3 regions of the Paenibacillus sp. FSL P4-0176 genome follow, and region 3 is predicted to be linked to each of the others. Evidence: riboswitches for the same ligand, from Rfam matches in the RefSeq annotation. Region 3 holds a riboswitch; each other region holds the start of a gene.
The links. Region 3 has a riboswitch for cyclic di-AMP ahead of MKY95_RS00150 (3D domain-containing protein). Riboswitches for the same ligand answer to the same signal wherever they lie in the genome.
Positions count from the first base shown of each region.

Region 1: it holds a riboswitch for cyclic di-AMP, as region 3 does, so the genes downstream of both, MKY95_RS07320 (hypothetical protein) here and MKY95_RS00150 (3D domain-containing protein) in region 3, are expected to answer to the same signal.
Region 2: it holds a riboswitch for cyclic di-AMP, as region 3 does, so the genes downstream of both, MKY95_RS11355 (C40 family peptidase) here and MKY95_RS00150 (3D domain-containing protein) in region 3, are expected to answer to the same signal.

Region 1 is NZ_CP150242.1:1,637,084-1,644,424, reverse strand. Features, by position in the region: gene MKY95_RS07345 (hypothetical protein) at 1-256, opposite strand, end outside; gene MKY95_RS07340 (zinc ribbon domain-containing protein) at 356-601, opposite strand; gene MKY95_RS07335 (organic hydroperoxide resistance protein) at 812-1,231, opposite strand; gene MKY95_RS07330 (Nramp family divalent metal transporter) at 1,632-2,927, shown strand; gene MKY95_RS07325 (HAD family hydrolase) at 3,069-3,752, opposite strand; gene MKY95_RS07320 (hypothetical protein) at 3,927-4,325, opposite strand; cyclic di-AMP (ydaO/yuaA leader) riboswitch at 4,441-4,616, opposite strand; gene MKY95_RS07315 (glutathione peroxidase) at 4,988-5,467, shown strand; tRNA gene MKY95_RS07310 (tRNA-Leu) at 5,614-5,696, opposite strand; gene MKY95_RS07305 (urease accessory UreF family protein) at 6,141-6,842, shown strand; gene MKY95_RS07300 (hypothetical protein) at 7,109-7,312, shown strand; gene MKY95_RS07295 (hypothetical protein) at 7,340-7,341, shown strand, end outside.
Region 2 is NZ_CP150242.1:2,432,324-2,439,664, reverse strand. Features, by position in the region: gene MKY95_RS11370 (carbohydrate-binding protein) at 1-987, shown strand, start outside; tRNA gene MKY95_RS11365 (tRNA-Leu) at 1,132-1,215, opposite strand; gene pelA (pectate lyase) at 1,392-2,354, opposite strand; cyclic di-AMP (ydaO/yuaA leader) riboswitch at 2,774-2,905, shown strand; gene MKY95_RS11355 (C40 family peptidase) at 2,911-3,375, shown strand; gene MKY95_RS11350 (carboxymuconolactone decarboxylase family protein) at 3,449-3,778, opposite strand; gene MKY95_RS11345 (hypothetical protein) at 3,920-4,138, opposite strand; gene MKY95_RS11340 (hypothetical protein) at 4,258-4,587, opposite strand; gene MKY95_RS11335 (xanthine phosphoribosyltransferase) at 4,685-5,266, opposite strand; gene MKY95_RS11330 (membrane protein) at 5,471-6,526, shown strand; gene MKY95_RS11325 (glycosyltransferase family 4 protein) at 6,662-7,341, opposite strand, start outside.
Region 3 is NZ_CP150242.1:28,573-35,913, forward strand. Features, by position in the region: gene MKY95_RS00125 (tRNA1(Val) (adenine(37)-N6)-methyltransferase) at 1-152, shown strand, start outside; gene rsmI (16S rRNA (cytidine(1402)-2'-O)-methyltransferase) at 153-1,037, shown strand; gene MKY95_RS00135 (AbrB/MazE/SpoVT family DNA-binding domain-containing protein) at 1,320-1,574, opposite strand; gene MKY95_RS00140 (HD domain-containing protein) at 1,892-3,169, shown strand; gene MKY95_RS00145 (TatD family hydrolase) at 3,503-4,273, shown strand; cyclic di-AMP (ydaO/yuaA leader) riboswitch at 4,515-4,768, shown strand; gene MKY95_RS00150 (3D domain-containing protein) at 5,042-6,226, shown strand; gene rnmV (ribonuclease M5) at 6,382-6,927, shown strand; gene rsmA (16S rRNA (adenine(1518)-N(6)/adenine(1519)-N(6))-dimethyltransferase RsmA) at 6,932-7,341, shown strand, end outside.

The DNA of each region.
Region 1 (7,341 bases), 1.6 Mb from region 3:
TCCATTGGTCATCGATCATCTGTTGATGCAGGTCACTTGCCCACTGGTCCATACATTTGCAAATGAAATCTTTGCGACATACTGGACAAGGGGTTTTCTGCAGACGGCTGATATTGGTCATCTTCCATTCCGGTGAACGGGTGTAGAATACACGGCATTTTGTACCGTCTACCAAATTCATTTTGAATTCATACAATCCGTCTTCCTTGTTACCATAAGCTAATTCTAAATCTGCAATACGCGGTCTATAAGACATGGATATCACCTGTTTAATTCAAATTTGGTTCATGCAATGACACTACTCAGTACTAAGTTATATTAAAGAAAATTCAGATCAATGTCAACTCGCGCATGTCTACCCGCCAAACAGAATATCCAGAATCGTCCCTACCTGTCCCTGTTTTTTCCCTTTCAAGACATCCGGATCAAATACTTCAACATACCCGCAGGAAGCACAAGCCACGAACAGGTAGTGATTATGCTGTATATCAAACATCTTACTCAGGCCTGCTCCTGACATGGAAACTTCCTTAATGTTACAATCCGTGCCCCTGCATTTTGTACACACAAATCGCCGCTCGATCATCTCTTCAATACTCATCTTCGTTCCCCCTTTATGGAATGTGTAGCATGAAGTGAGAGTGCAATTATGTAAAATAGTACGCGATCTGGCATCTAATCTCCTGCATCATGTCCTTATATGATAATCAACACAAAACCCTGCCGATTGCCAGCAGGGCTTTGTAGTCGAACATCAGGTATCTGGGATAACCTGCTCTATATGTTCCCTTTACTTACCAGGAGTCAAATCTTAAACTACGTTTAATACAACATCAATGTTGCCGCGTGTTGCTTTGGAATATGGACAGAAATCATGCGCCTTGCGGGCCAGTTCTTCTGCTTGACTGTGATCTACACCAGGCATGCTAACGTCCAGACGAACAGACAGCTGAAAACCGTCATCCGCAGGGTCTTTACCAATGGATACGTTACTTGTAACGACCACATCCTCCAATTTCACACCTGCTTTGCGTGCTACATTGGCAAGGGCACTTTCATAACATGCTCCATATCCAGCGGCAAAAAGTTGCTCAGGGTTAGTACCTTCACCACCGGAGCCACCAAGCTCTTTTGGCATTTTCAGATCATGCTTGAGCACGCCATCCGAAGAAGTCACCGAACCTGTACGTCCACCTTTAACTGTCGCTACTGCTGTATATAAAGCTTCCATTCAGAATCTCTCCCTTATCCATATAGTTTTTTACTGCCTTCCTTTCAATTTAAACTTCTGGCTCATTTTGAAACGCAATTTTGTATCTTTATCAGCTTTTACAACTTTATTATTTTCATGCATTTCAATGCCATGGCTGTATTTTCCCTAAGGTTGGGTAATATACGAAGGGGCATATTCAAGCTACAACCGAAATTTTGTGCTGATACATAAAAGTTGCACTAGACAAAAATAATTGAAGGAGTACAATGTAACAATAAACATAAAAATTTAGATATATCATGAGCGGTTTGTACCGCATCAATATCTCCAAATCAATAATTCAAAGTCAGGTGATTATCGTATGAGTAAAAAAAATCCGTTCAACGCTCCTTCAAGAGAATCATTATCTACTGCGGGCATGGCCCCTTCCCTTGGAGAAGCACATAGTTCCATGAAAGTTCCGCAGAATGCTGCATGGTGGAAGAAATTCCTCGCCTTTGTAGGCCCAGGATACCTCGTTGCCGTAGGTTACATGGACCCGGGGAACTGGGCAACAGATATCGCAGGCGGCTCGCAGTTCGGGTATACCTTGTTATCCGTTATCCTGTTATCGAACCTGATGGCCGTTGTCCTTCAGTCGCTGGCTGGCAAGCTCGGTATCGTCACTGGACGGGATCTGGCTCAAGCCTGTCGTGAACGATTCAGCATGCCTGTTGTTATGATGTTATGGATTCTGTGTGAGCTTGCCATTGCAGCTACCGATCTGGCTGAAGTCATTGGTTCTGCCATCGCATTAAAACTGTTATTTAACATCCCCATGTTATACGGCGTTATCATCACCGCAGTTGATGTACTCCTGATTCTTGTTCTGCAAAACAAAGGCTTCCGCGCTTTGGAAACTCTCGTCATTGTGCTGATGGCAACAATTGCCCTCTGCTTCGGGATTGATCTGTTTCTGGCAAAACCGGATATGGGCGGTGTTCTCCATGGTTTTGTACCAAATGTTGAGATCCTGCAAAACCCGGCTATGCTCTATATTGCCATTGGTATTATCGGAGCAACCGTGATGCCGCATAATCTGTACCTGCATTCTTCCATTGTGCAGACCCGTCAGATCGAACAGACACCACAGGGCAAAAAAGAAGCCATTCGGTACTCGACCATGGATTCTACGATTGCGCTGACACTGGCCCTGTTCATCAATGCAGCCATCCTGATTGTATCTGCCGCTGTATTTCACAGTGCTGGTATGACGCAGGTTGCTGAGATCGCTGATGCCTATCATCTGCTGACACCTCTATTGGGTACTACGGTCGCAAGTATCCTGTTCGGTGTGGCGCTGTTAGCATCAGGTCAGAACTCTACCCTTACAGGTACACTCGCTGGGCAGATCGTTATGGAAGGTTTCCTGAACATTCGAATTCCGGCTTGGCTACGCAGACTGGTCACACGTCTGATCGCCATCATCCCCGCGGTAATTGTGACAGCCATTGCAGGAGAACATGGCACAGAAGAACTACTCATTTTGAGCCAGGTCGTCCTGTCGCTTCAATTGCCGTTTGCTGTAATTCCCCTGGTGATGTTCACGAGTGATAAAAAAAGCATGGGTGCATTCGCCAACAAATTGTGGCTCAAAATCATCTCATGGGTCATTGCCGCGATTATCGTTGTGCTGAATGTATATCTGATCATTCAGACGATTCGGTTATTCTAATCTCATTTTAATTGGCTAAATACTAAAAAGGCTGATCAACTCCGGTATTTTATACCCAGTTGATCAGCCTTTATTGTTGCAATACAGCAACATGTTTCCTTTTATAGTAAAACTCAAACTCCAATAAACAACCATCTGCATCTAATCCTGATTTGGTATCAATAACGGCAAGAGTTGATCCAATGAATCAACGGTCCAATCCGCACGTTTGTCATCCGATAGTTCTGGCTGGAATCTTCCGTAACCCTGCATAATTCGAATCGTACGCATGCCCAGCTTCCGAGCAGGTATAATGTCGTTATCGATCCGATCGCCGATCATGACGGCTTCCTCCGGTTCACAACCGGCCTGCTTCAAGGCCACAGCGTATAACTCAGGGTCTGGCTTGGACACTCCTTCTTCAGCCGAACATGCCAGAACATCAACATACTTCCGCAAGCCATAGCTTTCCAGTCTCTCTTCCGTTCCAGGACTCTGATTGGCAATAATGCCAATGCGATAATGCCGTGACAACTGCTGAAGAACGGAATCCGCTGAAGGAAAAGGACGTTCAAGATCTTTTTGAAACTTCAGCTTGTCCTGAATCTGTTTCTGATGCCCCTCGTCTTCAACGAATGTGCGAATCGCCACTCTCATAGGCCATTGCTCATATTTTCGGTAACAACTCGCGAACAGTTCGCGTACCGCCTCAATTGTCACCGGATACCCCAAAGCACAAGCTTCACGGACAAACTGTCCGATAATATCATCAACCGGCTCCCATTCATCCACCAGCGTATCTCCAACATCAAAAAACAACCATTTCAATCCACCTACATCCGGCACGCCAATTCCTCCTTGTAAGCATAAAAAAGAAGACTCACCATCCTGCATGAGTCTCCTCAAACTTCCGTTTATCGATGAATCAATTTCATAATACCTTGAGTGAATTCTGAAATTGATTCTAATACATTCAATTATAACAGGCACCTTACACCTGAGCAATCACAAGCTATGGCATTAACCATTGAGGAGAAAGCCAACTTCCCCATTGAGCGAATATACAATCCGGTCTGCGCCCATGCCCCGATAGATGCCCTTAGGATGACTCTGCTCCGTAATGACGCACAGGGATTTCGATGTCCATGAACGGCAGATCTGTAAATAACGACAGGTCAGATTCAGGCTGTTCTCGAAAATAAACACGTTGCCTACGCTGCCCTGCGGCAAAAACCATTTTTGAGCTGCAGCCGTATTCATGCGAATGACATGTTCTACTCCGATTCTACGGAGTCTTCGCTCTTCCCCTGCACTGTTGGTTAGAACGGCAAACGGCATTTTTTTGTACATCAGCAATTTGATAAATTTGCGTCCTGCTTCATTTGGAGCAGTCACTAAGATCATCTCAGTATCCATCATTCGTTCCTCCCTTGGCGTGAAAAGACAACAAAAAAGAAGCGTGGGGGACCAAGGCCTCCCGAACGCTTCTTAAATAACCCATGGCGAAAACACCATGAACCAGCGTACGGCTTGTTGCCTCTCCCTTTAACGCTTACGAGGTTAGCTGACGGATTCGGGCGCGAGAGTCGCCCTATTTCCGGCTGTCACCGGAAAATTCACCCCATGAATGCCCACTGTCCTGGACAGCGCATTCCGTTGGTTCCCCCGTTTCCCATTCATTAATGAATGGAAACTCAGCGATTAAAACATCGTTCGTATATCTTAAGGTAAGATCGAGCGATATTATCGTTTGTTTCGTTTTTCAAGTACAATTTAGTTTAAATTGAAATTACGTTATGAATCATACACCCGTGCCATGTCGGTGTAAAGTCCGCCCAGATCACCAAATCGGCAGATTTTTGCCAATTCCTATCCATAATAACGCTTACAACAAAGTTATACTCTATCTATCTCTTCAAGGCTATCTAATTCTCACTCTGGCGTAAATCACTTCGCAATTCATTCACGTATTCTGCACAACTTGCCTGTTTTGATTCTTTTAACACCATATTAGTTTTGCAATATTTAATTGCAACCAATATAATAGAAGATATAAGAGTAAATAAATGGAGGCGATTTAGATGACAGTCTACGATTACAAAGTGAATACCCTTCGCGGTCAAGAAGTTGAAATGTCCGACTACCGTGACAAAGTGCTCCTGATTGTGAATACGGCAAGCTCATGCGGCCTTACCCCTCAATTCAAAGGTCTGCAAGAATTGCAAGACAAATTTCAAGATGCTCCATTTGAAGTTCTTGGTTTCCCAAGCAACCAGTTTGCACAGGAAAAAGGATCTTCCGACGATATTGCCGAGTTCTGTCAGATGAATTATGGCGTGAGCTTCCCCATGTTTGAGAAAATTGATGTGAACGGTTCAAGCGCTCACCCTCTTTTCCAACACCTTAGCACAGAAGCTCCTGGCCTGCTCGGCTCCAAAGCAATCAAATGGAATTTCACCAAATTCCTGGTGAATCAGAACGGACAGGTCATTAAACGTTATGCTCCCAAAACAACACCGGACAAGATTGAAGAAGATATCAAGAATTTGCTGCAAAAATAATACACAGGCCACCCGTAGCCGGTAGGTAGAGCAACATTCCTCCGGTAATGGATGGCCTTTTTTCAACCCAGATGTCATACTGTTCGAAAAAGACAAAAAAAGCAGCTTCCCATTAATGGAAAGCTGCTTTTTAATCGTTCATATGATGCGGTCGAGAGGACTCGAACCTCCACGGGCATACGCCCACTACCCCCTCAAGATAGCGTGTCTGCCATTCCACCACGACCGCATGTCGTAAATAATCGGCAACAGAATTGATTATACCGGGTTCAGAACTAAAAGTAAAGTATTTTTTAATACTTCTTTTTCAGCTAGGCATTTTCATCAAAAATCGCATAATCTCGTCATCATTACCCATGAACTGCATATGATTAGATTTGATCCCCTCTCTTTAGGTAAGAGCCGATCTTGTTGGTTCATTTATATATAGTCCTTCCTTATATATAGTCCTCCCTGCACTTCGCAAAATAAATAACACAATAAGTTATATAAAATAACACAAATATTAAATCCCAGATTTAATCCATTAAATTTCACGGATACTATTGACAAAAAGCGGACATTCATGGGATGATAACTATCATATAATTCGGATTTCTAAACACAAAGCAAACAAAAAGGAACATAAATGTCACTTTAAGTGACATTAAACGAACGCAGGAGGCGAATGATTGTGAACCGTGGGAATAAGCTGCTCGATTATGTCAAACTGCTTGATTCCTCTATTCAGGTTGGAGGGTTCACCCATTCCTTCGGCATGGATATCCATATCAGGGAGGGTACCATTCGTAATGCTGAAGATCTCGAATCATTCATGCGTTGTCAGTTGCATCCGAGCATCGTTCGTCTTGAAGGTATGGCTATCAAAGGCATCTATACCGCAACAGATCACAAGGATACATGGCGGATAGCTCTGATCGACAAGCTTGTCCATGTTCAGCGAACCCCTGGAGATCTCAGAGAACAAGCTGCCGCCATGGGTAAACGATTGATCAGACTCGCACGCGCTCTGCACCCCTGGATTGAATTCAGCCAGCTCGAACAGATCTTTGCCAAATATGATTCGGTTGGCTGCCTCTCCACTGTTCACGCCTGGATTAACCACCACCTCGACATCCCGGTCGAGGAGGCGGTCCTTGGTTACCTGCATTCAGCCATGAATGCCTGCATAACCGAAGCCTCCAAAGTCATTCCCCTGAACAACGATACAACCAAGGATCTGATGGTCCGCCTGGCCACAGATCTGGAGAATGAATGGAAGACCGTCAGCGCCTCGGCTGCGGATGGACTGGCACAGCCAACCTCGATGTCCATGAAATCGTTTTTCCCCAGTTTCCATATGCTCGGAGCTGGACTTCATGCCTACAGGGCCTAATCCTCTTCCTCCTCATACCTGCTCCCCTTCATTCAAACAAACTAAAAAACACGCGGCAACCTCCTTGCCGACGTGTTTTTTGTCATTTTATTTGTTTTATTTACGTATTTACGCCATTTATAATCACAAAATACACTTTTTTCCGTCTTTTTTAATTGTTAGATGACGAATTTACGTATATAATGAAACATACAGCTCGCATTTCTATATATTCTACATGAAGAAAGAGCGGCTGAATACTACATTCTAACCAGGGGTGAACCCTTTTGAACAAGAAAAAACCAGTTACTCCGTTCGGATGGGCCATCAAACGACGGCTAACCGAACTTCAAGTGGACCAGAAGACCTTTTGTGAACAGCATGGCATCCCACCCTATCGTTTATCCAATCTTATTCACGGCACACGCAAAGCAACCCGATTCAGACACCTGGTCGCTGATATTTTGGATATTCCAGATGAACTGAGATAAGATTTCTGCCAAAGGAGGGTCTCATCCAT
Region 2 (7,341 bases), 2.4 Mb from region 3:
TATGGAACCCAGATTTCGAATTTTGCCTACCCTCTCTTTAAGCAAAAAGGAGCCGGTAAAGAACTGTGGATGACTGAGGTGTATGTTCCAAACAGTGACAACAACTCAGCAGACCGCTGGCCTGAAGCATTAGACGTTTCCTATCACATGCACAATGCCATGGTAGAAGGTGATTTCCAAGCCTACGTGTGGTGGTACATCCGCAGACAGTATGGTCCGATGAAAGAGGACGGTACCATAAGCAAACGCGGGTATAATATGGCTCATTTCTCTAAATTCGTGCGTCCAGGCTTCCTAAGAGTCGATGCAACGAAAAATCCGGATACAAACACATTTGTCTCAGCCTATAAAGGTGATAACAAAGTAGTCGTCGTGGCAATTAACCGTGGAACTTCAGCCACAAGCCAAAAATTCGTTCTGCAGAATGGTAATGCCTCTACTGTGTCCTCATGGATTACGGACAGCAGTCGAAATCTGGCAAGCGGAACCTCGCTTAACGTATCCAATGGAGCCTTCACGGCACAGCTCCCGCCTCAGAGCGTAACAACGTTTGTTGCCAACGTTACTGGCGGAAATAGCGGCGGGAATACAGGCAATGGCACTACGTATGAAGCCGAGACCGGAACGTCACTTACGGAAGCTGCCATTGAAACAATCTACACCGGTTACACTGGGTCCGGGTATGTTAACTTCAATGCGATGACTGGTTCGGCCATTCAATGGAACGGCATTAATAACACGACAACAGGTACCAAAAACGTAAAGTTTCGTTATGCGCTGGAAAGCGGCACTCGGAACCTCGACATTTTTGTGAACGGAACCAAAGTCATCAGCAACGAGCCCTTTCCGGCTACGGGAAGCTGGTCCACTTGGGTTGAAAAAACAATACAGGTCCCCATGAACACGGGGACCAATACATTGAAAGTGGTTACCACCGGATCGGAAGGACCGAATATTGACAGCGTTAATGTTACCGCAGCACAATAAACGTTCCGTATGGCTGATGGAAGACATTTGCTGTACGTGCAGCTAAGCACTAACCTCTTGGATACTAAATCTAGTGTTAGTGTTATATCAAAAAAATGCAAAAAAGACTCCTTAAGCATTAGCTTAAGGAGTCTTTTTATTAGATGCGGTCGAGAGGACTCGAACCTCCACGGGGGTTAGCCCACACGGACCTGAACCGTGCGCGTCTGCCAATTCCGCCACGACCGCATATTGTATCTCCGTCATCAATATCGGCGACAAGAAATAATATATCATGCGTAATCTATCATGTCAACACTGAAAATAATAACAATAAAGCCCGAATCAGACGTCCATGTCGATTCGGGCCTTACCTTTAACTGTTGCTAATAGTTTGGTTCATTAATACGGAAGCATACTACAAATTACAGCTTGGAAGGCCAGTTGCCATACCATGCATAACCGCCTCTTCTTTCTTTATCAATATCACTTAATTTGTATTTAACTACCCCGTCACGACCAATAAAGATTGGTTTATCCGTTCCGATCTCATAGAAGCGTGCCCAAATTGGTGCAGCTTTGGAATCAGCGATAATTTTACTATCTCCATTAGCTCTTTCATACTTGTAACCCGTAATTTTCACTTTGTTAAACCAAGCCTCCGCTCCTTTAATGGATGCGGTAATTTTAGCGTTAGCAGGTCTGGTTTTCAGAAATTTAACAATCGTTACACTCTCTCCAGCTGTCAGCGATGGCACTTCGTAGATTCTTGCGCTCGCTGGTTTAAGAGAGCTGGAATCATGTTGTTGTCCCCATGCTGTCAGCTTACCACCTGAAACGACCTGTGTATTCAGAATCGCCTCCACACCTTTGGCAACTGAATTTTTACTGCGGTTAGCAAGTGTACTGTCGATAAATGAGAAATCACCTTTGCGTGCCGCTACTTCATCCAGCATGATCATTACATTAATCATGGCATCATCATTGTAAGTGATGTGCTTGTGGTATCCGGAGCTTTGGTAAACTTGTGGCCACCCGCCGTTTGAATACTGCATGTTGATCAAAAAGTTAATTCCTTTGATTGCAGCTGTGGAGTAACGCGGATCATTCGTCTTTTTAAATTCCTTCGCCAATCTTCTAATTTCTGAGTATGTAGCCTTGTTGTCTATCGTGGACTTTGCCCACTCTCCACTTGTCTGTTTATAATCTTTTCTCCAACCTCCATCCGGCAGCTGGTTCTTCAAAATATCAGAAATACTCGCTGTAGTACCCGACGCATCTGCAGCAGATACCGTCCCTACAGGGAGAACTGCCATTCCAACTGCTGAGAACACCATCGTACATGCCAGGACAAAAGTAATTATTTTCTTCGCTTTCAAATGTAACACTCTCCTATGTTCGTTTTTATAAATCTTCCACTTCTACTTTACCTATGATACGCGTCTCTAAACCTCCTTTATTTGTATTTATCGCATAATAAAATCAATTTTAATCCAATATGTGGATTGGATAATCAGATAATATGCAAAAAATCGATTTTTGTCAATATATGCAACTTAATGAATATAATCTCTCTAATTCTACATAACGGAATAGTTCTTTTAACTCATGACAAACCTATCTATTTATCCAAATTCGTCTTACACGAATCAATAATGACGTTTTTGTCATGAATGATACCCAAACTCGATCCCTTTTTTCATATAAAAACCTTAATTCCGCTAACATTGAGGTATTAAGAAAGGGTTTAAATGGGTTTGACAATTACGCATTTATGCAATATAGTTTCAAATAGTTACAAAAACTTAATTATTCATTGCCGAGTTTCATGTTTGAAAACGGGGGAACCAATTTGGGTGAATTATTCTTATACATAGGAAATATAGGGAACCTTCTACCGAACCCTTAGCTAACTCCGTAGACATCGAAGGGAGAACATTGATTTTGAAAAAACTGATTATCTCCATTTTTGGAGCAGCTGTATTATTTACATCCGGGGCAACAAGCACAGAGGCAAGCAGTATCAACTCCGTAGTGAACAACATGACAGGTATTCCTTACAAATGGGGTGGCACAACTGTAGCCGGCTTCGACTGTTCTGGTTTTATGAGATATCTTTTCAACAAATACAGCATTGAATTACCACGTACTTCGCAGCAGCAAGCCAAAGCAGGTACTCCCGTATCCAAGAGCAATGTTCGGACAGGTGATCTGGTGTTCTTTAATACAACAGGCAAAGGCATTTCACATACAGGTGTATATATCGGCGGCGGACAATTCGCTCATGCCTCCAGCAGTAAAGGTGTAAGCATCACGAAGTTATCGAATCCATACTTCAATGATCGTTATGTAACAGCACGTCGGGTAACTGGACAGTTTATGTATGATAAAATGTTAGGTAAAATGTGATTCACATACAAAAAGGCATCGGTTATTAACCGGATGCCTTTTTTGCACTTAAAAATGTATGTTGCATTGCTTACTAATGCAGAGCCTTCTGCACTCGCATCGCACCCTGAGACAGGGCATGTCCTCCACCAACAGCTCCAGCCACGGCTACGGTCTCCATAATCTCCTGATCTGTTGCGCCCTTAGCACGGGCTTCTTCTACATGGTAGAAGGTACATACCTCATTGTTGGCGAATAATCCAATGCCAAGCGCAATTAGCTGTTTTGTCTTCGCATCAATCACACCAGGTTGGAAACATTCTCCGGTAAACTCATGATACGACTTCACCACACCTGGCAGCACATCGCTTAATGCTCCAATCTGATCCTTGTAGGCATGAACTTTATCATTCATCAATGTCATGGCTTGTAGCACACCCTCTCGGCTATAGTTACAGATCTTCCTCACTGTACCTATCTTCTCTCCCGAGTGAGCCAATTATGCCAAGAAATCATGGTAATTCCAAACATTTAAAGCTCATGGCCCTGCCATAATTATCAGCTGTTACTCACTAAGTGGACTCTGGCGCGGCTCGCTGAACAGCTGATAGCTGTAACCTCGGTCCAGCTTAACGACACGTCGATTCTGACGACGGATAAGTACCTGCTCGCCATCCCAGGCAACCACAATGCCCTTCACGTCGTTCGATTCCAGCTCGTCCCGTACGACTCTAACTTTCTCACCTGACAGACGCAGGGCGTCCAATTCTGTATCACTAATCATCTTCATGGCTCCTATATTTCAAATTTATTTACAAAAAGAGACCTAAATGAAAAGTCATTTAGGTCTCACGTGACTGTATTGGACTGTCATGTCATTCGAAATTATGTCCCGACTGAAAGTTACCGCTGCGCGTGCTCTTTGCTGTCGTTCTTCTCGAACCAAAAATCAAGCACTTTGGCGGACATCACACGTTCTTCAAGGTACTCCACTTGATGCGGTGTAAATTGTTCTTTCCAAGAGAAGGACAACTCTTCGCACAAGCCTACAATCGTCAGTAATTCTGACCAGGCAACATAGCGTTTGTACCAGAAAAATTGAGGATGTTCAATCATATAGGGATAAAGGTCATCGAATTCCGTATGTTTACAATCCAGGGCACGTTCAAAATGAACTTTCGATTCCGCCAGCTTATCATTAAAAAATTGTTCTGTTGCCGGTTGGTTCCCCATGGTGTTGCCTCCTCTCCCTAACATAACCCCATTATAAATGAAATCGGCGGTCATGCAAAGGCATAGTTCAAAAAATAGGCCCTATTCCTTTAAAATGTCACATTTCGTTATCGTCAAATTGTACCGTACCATCATTCAGGGAACGAATGCGTACCAAGGCTTCCACCGGAATACCCTGTTCACGAATCGTGCGTGCCCCCGCCTGAAAACTTTTCTCGACCACAACGCCGAATCCGACGAGTTCCGCACCGGAACGCTCGATAATTTTGATGACGCCACGAGCGGCATCTCCATTGGCAATAATATCATCAATGAACAAAATGCGGTCATTCTCATGAATGAACTCGCGGGATACCATAATGTCAGTTACAATTCCTTTGGTAAAGGACGGTACACGTTCACAGTAAGCATCAGGATCAGCCAGAAGTGTTTTTTTGCGACGGGCGAATACAAGTGGCACCCCCAGTTCATAGGCTGCGGCAAACGCAACCGGAATCCCTGAGGATTCTACCGTGATTACCCGAGTTACTCCACTTTCACGAAAACGGGCAGCGAACTCACGTCCCATCTCCATCGTTAATGCAGGATCAATTTGGTGGTTCAACAGACCATCCAGCTTTAATACTTGATCCGAGATAACCACACCTTCTTGTAAAATTCGTTGTTTCAATAATTCCATGATTTGACCTCCCAAGCCTATCCTATGAGGTAAAAGTATCATATATCTATCTATAAGTTCAAGCGAAATTGCCTTGACGCTGTCCTTGGGACGCATTTCAAGCCAAAGCTCATTATCGATTGTCATGACTTTCGTGGGTCAAGCATACCTTGTACCATGGTACCCGCATGTCCAAACTATACAGGGGCCTGAGAGGGGAAACACATGAAACAGGCATTTCGGGTGCTGCAGATCGCATTTACATACATTGGAACGGTTGTTGGAGCCGGCTTCGCTACAGGGCAGGAAATTTTGCAGTTTTTTACCCAGTATGGCAAATGGGCCACCATCACCATAGGCTTATCCACCATGCTCTTTGTCTGGTTAGGTACCAAAATGATGCTGATCGCTCACGATACCGGGTCCCGCTCTTATGAGGATCTGAACAAACATTTATTCGGCCATAAGGCGGGCAAATGGATCACCTGGGTGACCCTTCTCATTCTCATTGGCGTGAACAGTGTCATGCTTGCCGGAGCAGGCTCCGTTTTTGTCGAACATCTGGGTTTGCATTATCAGACAGGTCTGATCGTCACACTTGTAGGGACATATCTGCTTCTCGGTCGGGGCATTCAAGCCATCCTACAAATGAATAGCATCGTTGTGCCCATGATGCTCCTGTTATCTCTGCTCATGATCACAAGTACCATCCATCATCCAGGTGCTTCCCGATTCATCACACTGACGACAGACTCAAACCCTATTCAAGTGTGGCTGTCTCCACTGTTGTATACTTCATTCAATCTGGTGTTGGCTCAAGCTGTTCTTGTGCCTGTAGGTAACCAGATTCGTAGCCGGAATGTGCTGAAGTGGGGTGGAGTATTGGGTGGAATTGGCGTTGGTTTCATGCTGATGGCAGCTCATTTTGCCATGTCAGCTCAGATGCCCGGCATCATCCAATTCGAAATCCCGATGGGCAGCATTGCCTTTCAACTTGGATGGGCAGTGCAATCTGTATATGTATCCCTTATTTTCATGGAAATATTCACTACCTTTGTAGCCGATATCTATGGAATGACCTTGCAACTGAGACAACATATACGTGTCCATCCCCGTTTCATTACATTAACCATTATGCTATTGTGTTACTCACTCAGCCAGTTTGGATTCAGTTCCCTGCTGTCCATCCTTTACCCCATCTTTGGAACAATGGCATTAATCTGGGCTGCCAAATTGGTACTGAACCGCTGGGGCACCTTTCGTAAACGCAACAATATATAAATCTCACGGTCCATGTATTTCATGAATATGAGCATCCGTTTGCCTTCTAACCACAATTCACCGCGGGTACTCTTTCCTTAAACATGACAAAAGGCCGCTGTTTATCACAGCGGCTCGCACTTTTTGCTCTACGTTTTAGGCTTGGCTAGGAAACTGTAGATACATCTTTTTCAGCTCATTGACTGATCTGCCGAGCGAGTAATGTGTCTTGGCTTTTTCACACGCTGAACGGGCAAGTTCATAACGATAAGCCGGGTCCAGCATCACCTTTTCAAGCGCTTCAGCCAATGCAGAAGGATCTTCTGCCGGTACAAGCAACCCATTGCTACCGTTCTCGATCTGTTCCGGTATACCACCTACATCCGTACCCACAAGGGCAAGACAACTCAGCGCCGCTTCAGCGAAGACGGAACCAAATGCTTCTGCCCGTGAAGGAAGTACAAAAATATCAAAGAATGGCATGAATTCCTCAGGGTGCAGCGTGTAACCATAGAAAATGGTCTCATTATAGATCCCCAATCGTTGCGCCAATTCTTCCAGATCAGGACGAATCGGTCCATCTCCAATAATATGTAACACATAATCATGACCTCGACCCTTCAGTTCCGCACAAGCTTTGAAAAGAATATCCAACCCTTTTGCCGGAACAAGCCGACATACCGTGACCAGCTGTGGTATCGCATTATCATGAGGGATCGGCTTAAAGCGCTTCTCATCAAATCCATTGGGAATCACACCGATGACATCAGGTTCCTTCACGTAGGGAGCCAGATAACGGCGGAACGAATCCGACACCGTCAAAAGGCGCTCTGCCT
Region 3 (7,341 bases):
TGTTAATTGAAGGAATGAAAGATGGTAAACCGGAAGTTAGGATGCTTCCTCCACTCATTGTCTACAATGAAGAGGGGAAATACTGCGAAGAGATTATGGATATTTACTATGGTCAGCAACATGCTGAGCGTACTACGAAAGGAGGGCTTTAGATGACTTTGCATATTCAAAAAAGCTATGCGGAGCAGCCTGAAGGATCAGGCAAGCTCTATCTGGTTGGAACACCCATTGGTAATCTGGAGGATATGACCTTCCGTGCCATCAAGACATTGCAGAGTTGTGACATCATTGCAGCAGAAGATACACGCCAGACCCGAAAGCTGCTCACCCATTTTGAAATTACACCTTCGATGCTGTTTAGTTATCATGAGCATAATAAGGGGGCGAGTGGACCTGAACTGATACGTTATATAATAGAAGGAAAAAATTTGGCACTCGTCAGCGATGCCGGTTTGCCAGCTATTTCGGACCCTGGTTCTGACCTTGTACAGCTTGCACTGGAAGCCGGAATAACGGTCATTCCCATCCCGGGGCCCAACGCTGCGTTGTCTGCTCTGATCGTGTCCGGATTACCGACGGAGCGTTTTACATTCGGCGGTTTTTTGCCGCGGGAGAAAAAGGACATGCGAAAAGTGCTGGAGGCGTTTGACGAATCCAACGGGACTTTGTTATTTTATGAATCGCCTCATCGTATTCGGAAAACATTAGTCCACCTTGAAGAAATTCTGGGTGATCGCTCGATTGTTCTGGCTCGTGAACTAACCAAGCGTCATGAGGAATTCGCAAGGGGTACTGTGAGGGAATGCATAGACTGGCTTGAAGAGCATCCACCTCTTGGCGAGTACTGCTTGCTGGTAGAAGGCATTAAGGAAGAGGAGCGTAAGGCTGAGCGCGAAGCATGGTGGCAGCTCATGTCACTCGCGGATCATGTCAGCCATTATGAGGGTGAAGGACATAACCGCAAAGATGCAATGAAAAAAACGGCTACCGATCGCGGTCTGGCGAAGCGTGATGTATATAATGCATTAATCGAGTAGTAATCTAACCAAATATCTTCTGTTGTGGGGAACATAACCTGAAAAGAAGCTTATATCCAACCTTAGTGGAATATTAAAAAGAGCAGAGTGGCTAAAAAAAATTCCGAACAAAATTCATCGTTCTCTCCCAGTTCGCGTGTGACAGAATCATTTTGGGTAATGGAACCCATAACAAGGCAAAAAAATACCTTCCGCGGTGGGGTTCACACCGGGAAGGTCATTAAGGAATATTAAAAAGGTTAGAAATAACAATTTAGATAAGTCCAGTATACCTGGTTTTTCTTATTTTGTCACAGGTGCAGGGATTTCGGAAATACATTCGTTACAAACAATTTTACCTTTGAAGTAAGTAACGTTCTCTGCATTACCACAGAAGATACAAGCAGGCTCGTATTTTTTCAACATGATGCGCTCGCCGTCAACGTAGATTTCCAGAGCATCTTTTTCACCAATACCGAGCGTACGGCGCAATTCAATTGGAATAACTACCCGTCCCAGTTCGTCCACTTTTCTTACAATACCTGTTGATTTCATCATTATAATCAGTGCTCCTCTCAGCTAACTATCTTTGTCATTATTCGACATTATTTTATGTTTTATGATACTCATCATACCAACGATTCCCAAATCAGTCAACCTTAAAATTAGCTTAAAATTAAGGCTGTTTTTCACAAGGTTACTGGTGGTAAGGGATTGGAAGCCATTTTTCGCATTTAAACCTCAATGTCAGCTTTGTCGATTTGGAAAACGACAAAACTACTTTATTCGACAAAGTTCGTCATATGGTGTCGAATCTTAGGTGAATCGCAGAGCTCAAAGCGTTAATATAAAAGAAATTAAAGGAGTGAGTCGACATGGAACAACGTTTAACGGAAGAGAAAGTATTCAAAGATCCGGTACATAATTATATCCACGTGCAAGATCCGGTTATATGGCAGTTAATTAACACCCCGGAATTTCAGCGTTTACGCCGGATTCGTCAACTGGGTACTTCTTACCTTACCTTTCACGGAGCAGAGCATAGTCGGTTCTCACATTCACTAGGTGTTTATGAGATCACACGCAAGATCATCTCTCAATTTGAAAGAAGTCATTATTCGGATTGGCCGAAGGAAGAAAAGATTGTAGCTCTGTGTGCAGCTCTACTTCATGATCTCGGGCATGGGCCATTCTCTCACTCCATCGAGGAAGCTTTTGACATGAATCACGAAGATTGGACTTGTCGCATTATTACAGGTGATACCGAAGTAGGGGCGATCTTAAGACGGTATGCTCCTGATTTTCCTGAGAAAGTAGCGTCTGTCATTCAAAAAACGTATGAAAAGCCGATTGTGGTGAACTTGGTGACCAGTCCGCTTGATGCAGACCGAATGGATTATTTGCTCAGGGATGCCTATTTTACAGGTGTAAATTACGGCACGATTGACCTTGATCGTATCCTTCGGATGCTGCGTCCTTATCATGGGCGGATTGTAGTCAAGGAGTCAGGCATGCATGCTGTGGAGGATTACCTAATGTCTCGGTATCAGATGTATTGGCAGATTTACTTCCATCCGGTAACTCGTAGTTCTGAAATTATATTGCGGCAAATATTCAAGCGAGCGAAAACACTCCTACAACAGGGTTTTCAATTCCGCTTCATGATTGATCCACTCCCTCAACTATTTGAAGGAGAATTATCCGTGGATGAATATTTGCAGTTGGATGAAGCATTAATTCAGACGGCATTTACGCAGTGGCGCAAGGAGGACGATACTGTTCTTAGTGAGTTATGCGAACGTTTTATGGATCGCAAGTTATATAAGTATGTAGAGCTTGAACAGGTCGACTTGACAATGATGGAAGAGATTCGGGAAGCTTTTGTACAGGCTGGCCTCGATCCCGAATATGATCTTGAAATTGATTTTCCTTCGGATAATCCGTATGATGTGTTTCGTCCGGATGAATCCACAGATAAGCAGATTCTTCTTCTGGATCGACAGGACAATTTACGTGAGTTGTCAGAAGTATCTGACATTGTCCGTTCCATCAGTGGGCTTCACCGAGGGAAACATCATTTGTATTACCCGCAAAACAAGGTGGATGCGATTATTCACGAATTACCGTCACATATACGCCCCTATTTCTTGTAATCGTGTGGGTATAATCCGATGAAGAATTTCGATATCAAAACACTTTCTAAAAGAGCTATTTTCCATGATACAGTAATCTGCTTTAATGGGGAGTATATGTAGATCGACATAATTTTGTAAATGCAAATAGGCAGAATGAGCAAAATCAACAATATATAGATCAGAATATCCGTATATCTTCTATATATTGTAGTTGTGAAGAAACAAACGTAATGATGTAATACACAGATTACCCAAAATGTTTTATGTATGAGTCATTGAATTATTGAATTTTACAAATTGGATTTTGAAAAAGAAGATAGTCGTTATTTCGACATGAAGGGAGATACAGACATGATGCTGTTCGACACACATACACATCTGGATGCACCACAATTCGACGAGGACCGCGAGGACATGATTCAGCGTGCTGTGGATGCAGGAGTTGGTCGCATGATCAACATTGGCTTTAACCGGGAGACGATTCCAACCACAATGAAACTCGCTGAAACATATGACTTTATATATGCAGCTGTAGGGTGGCATCCCGTAGATGCGATCACAATGCAGGAGGGCGATTTGGAGAGGATTGCATCTTTATGCAAGCATGAAAAAGTGGTTGCGATCGGTGAGATTGGATTGGATTATCACTGGGATACTTCACCAAAAGAGATACAACATCGCGTATTACGACAACAAATTGCTTTGGCGCGTGAAGTGAACATGCCAATTGTCATCCATAATCGGGATGCACATGAGGATATCATAAGAATTTTGCGTGAAGAGAAGGCGGGTGAAGTTGGTGGTGTGATGCACTCGTTCTCGGGCAGTTGGGAAACAGCAAAAAGTTGTCTCGATATGGGCTTCCATCTCTCCTTCGGAGGACCGATCACATTCAAAAATGCAAAGCAACCCAAAGAGGTGCTGGAGAAGGTTCCTATGGACCGGTTTTTCATTGAAACAGATGCTCCATATTTGACACCGCACCCTTATCGTGGGAAGCGAAATGAGACAGCGCATGTACGTCTGGTTGCAGAGGCAGCTGCGGAAATTAAAGGCATTTCGGTGGAGGAAATTGCTGCAATAACAACCAAAAATGCCATGGAACGATTTGGGATTCGTTAAAAAAACGAGCAAATGAGGTGAAAAAGGCAGGTAAGCGGAGGTAATTTGCCCTTTGATCCAAATAAATCAAGAATATTACAATATTTTAACCAAATATTCAGAAAAACGTACTTGATCAACGCTTTACAACATGCATCAAAACAGGATATCATCTTTTCAGTGAATTGTTGTGCGGAAAATTGGACAGATGTTCGGGGGATGAACAAAGGGACACTTTCCGATGAAACAACATTACTTTCATGAATCAGTCTCGCTGAGTCTCCGTTATCGGAGAGCGGGGGAACCAATAGGGCTTAAACATCGGTGTATTTGGCCGATGCGCAACGTTCGCTGACCCAAAAGCAGCGAAGGGAACTGCGAAGCCGTATTTGATTTCTTCTTTGGGTCTCGGGGTGAATTCAAGGGCGTCCGCCATGAGCGGGTGACCCAAGATAGGGCGGCTCTCTTTCGCCCGAACCCGACAGCTAACCTCGCAAGCGGAAAAAGAGAGGCAACCTCGTGCATGAATTTCCGATATTCAAAATCATTCGGAAGCCACGAAAGAGTTCCTCTTACACTCTTTCTTTGGCTTTTTTGTTTTTGAATAAAAGAAATATTGTCATCATACGGTAGGTATTCAGGAGGATGACATCATGTTGCGAAGATTGATTCATGGTGCAGAACCGGATTATGTTGGTCCAATCTGTGTTCTGTAGAAAATTTGGTATAGTCACGTCAAAGACATCATGCATTACTTTAGACGGCGAGGCTATGAAGGAGGACGGAGAAGTGGGCACATTCCAACCAGAAGAGACCCATGAGTCACGATCATCCAGTAAGTCTTTCGCGTTGCGGTGGAAGCATGAGAACATGCGTCAAATGGCATTGATCGCGATTTTCTCAATTGCGCTTACAATCATGATCTTGTTAGTCGTTTACGGTCAGGCCGGGAAACAAATTTCACTGGTTATTGATGGCAAAGCTCAGGTGGTAGAGACTCGTACAGGAATGCTTCAGGAAATGCTGGAGGAGCAGTCGATCACAGTCAGCCCTCACGATAAGGTATCCATGTCCATGAATGGGGCGATTACAGATGGAGACCGAATCGTTATTGAGCGGGCCGTTCCAGTTAACATTACGGCAGACGGAGACACCAAGACTCTGTATACAACCGATTCATCGGTAGAAGATGCAATTCAAAAATCAGGTATTCAAGTTGAAAGTAATGATAAAGTGTATCCGGCGCTTGGAACTGCGATCAAAGCGGAGATGAAGATCCGTGTAGTGCGCGTAACAAAGCGTACAGTGGAAGTAGAGCAACCGATCGCTTACAAAGTCATTAAAACGGCTGACCCTAGCTTGTACAAAGGGGATAACCGTGTCGTTGTGAACGGCAAAGAAGGCACAATTGTACAGCATATCGAAAAGGTATTTCAGGATGGAGAATTGGTCTCCAAAAAAATGGTCGGCAAATCTGTCGCTAATAATCGTGTAGATAAAGTGATCGCTGTCGGCACAAAAGCAAAACCGGTCGTGAAAGAACCTGAGATTCAGACCGTATCGGCTCAAACTTCAACAACCAAAAAGGCTACAACAACGAACTCGAAGAAAACATCTGCCTCGGGCAGCAAAGTGATTACCGTATCCGGGACTTCTTTTAAATACTCCAAAGTACTTAAAAATGTATCCATGACTGCTTACTCTTCCGAAGAGCCTGGCATTGGAACTAAAACAGCTTCCGGTACTCGTGTAACGGAAGGACGCACCATTGCGGTTGATCCCAAAGTCATTCCAATTGGCTGGTGGGTATATATCGAAGGTCTGGGATTCCGTCGTGCGGAAGATACAGGCGGTGCCATTAAAGGCAACAAAATTGATGTGTATTATGACAGTGTGAAGCATGCCCTGAATTTTGGACGTAAGAAAGGCAAGACGGTCTACGTGATCGGTCCGGTGAAGCCGGAAGCGAACTAAAATCGTTTTACTTTGAAATGGGAATGCTATAAAATAGTTGCATGAATGATTCATGCGGAATATGCGGCGGAGGAGTCTGAATTCAGTCTCCCCCGCCGTTTGGCAGAGAAGAGGATATTCCTCTTCTTTTTGCGTTAGAAAGGAAGAAATGGAACATGATAAAAGAAGTCATTGTGGTGGAAGGCCGTGACGATACGGTAGCTATCCGTCGGGCCGTGGAAGCCGATACCATAGAAACAGGTGGATCAGCCATCAACCAACGCATTCTGAAGCGGATTGCGCTTGCTCAGGAGAGACGGGGAGTCATTGTACTGACAGATCCGGATCATGCTGGCGAACGCATTCGTAAAATTATTGCGAACAAGGTCCCTGGCTGCAAACATGCCTTCATTCCGGAAGCCGATGCAACGCGCAAAGGGGACATTGGGGTGGAGAATGCCTCACCCGAGGCGATCCGTCATGCGTTGGCGCGCGTACATACTTCATACGAAGGTGCTCCGAGCCTGATCGATTGGGAAGATCTGATCGCGGCAGGACTTATTGTGCATCCGCAGGCTGCTGCACGTCGTATGGAGATGGGCAATCTGCTGGGCATCGGTTATTGTAACGGTAAGCAGTTCCACAAACGCCTCAGTGTATTTCAGATTACACGGGAAGAATTCTCTACAGCATTAGCGCAAATTGAACGTGAAGGATTGTGAGCATATGAAGAACATGGAAGAGACGATTGAAATTGCAACGCCCAAGCGTACGAAAGAGATTATTCAAAGGCACGGATTCTCATTTAAGAAAAGTCTGGGTCAGAACTTTCTGATCGATCAAAATATACTGAATAAAATCGTTAATGCAGCCGATCTGGACGAGTCCAAGGGCGCACTGGAGATCGGGCCGGGTATTGGAGCCCTCACGGAGCGGCTGGCTCGGGTAGCCGGTCCCGTCACAGCCGTAGAGATTGATCAGCGCTTAATCCCAATCCTGGGAGAGGTGATGCAGCCTTATTCGAATGTACGTGTTCATCATGGGGATGTGTTGAAGCTTGATCTGGCTGAGTTGTTTAATACGGATTTTGCATCCGTGGACAAAGTCAGTGTCGTGGCTAACCTGCCTTATTATGT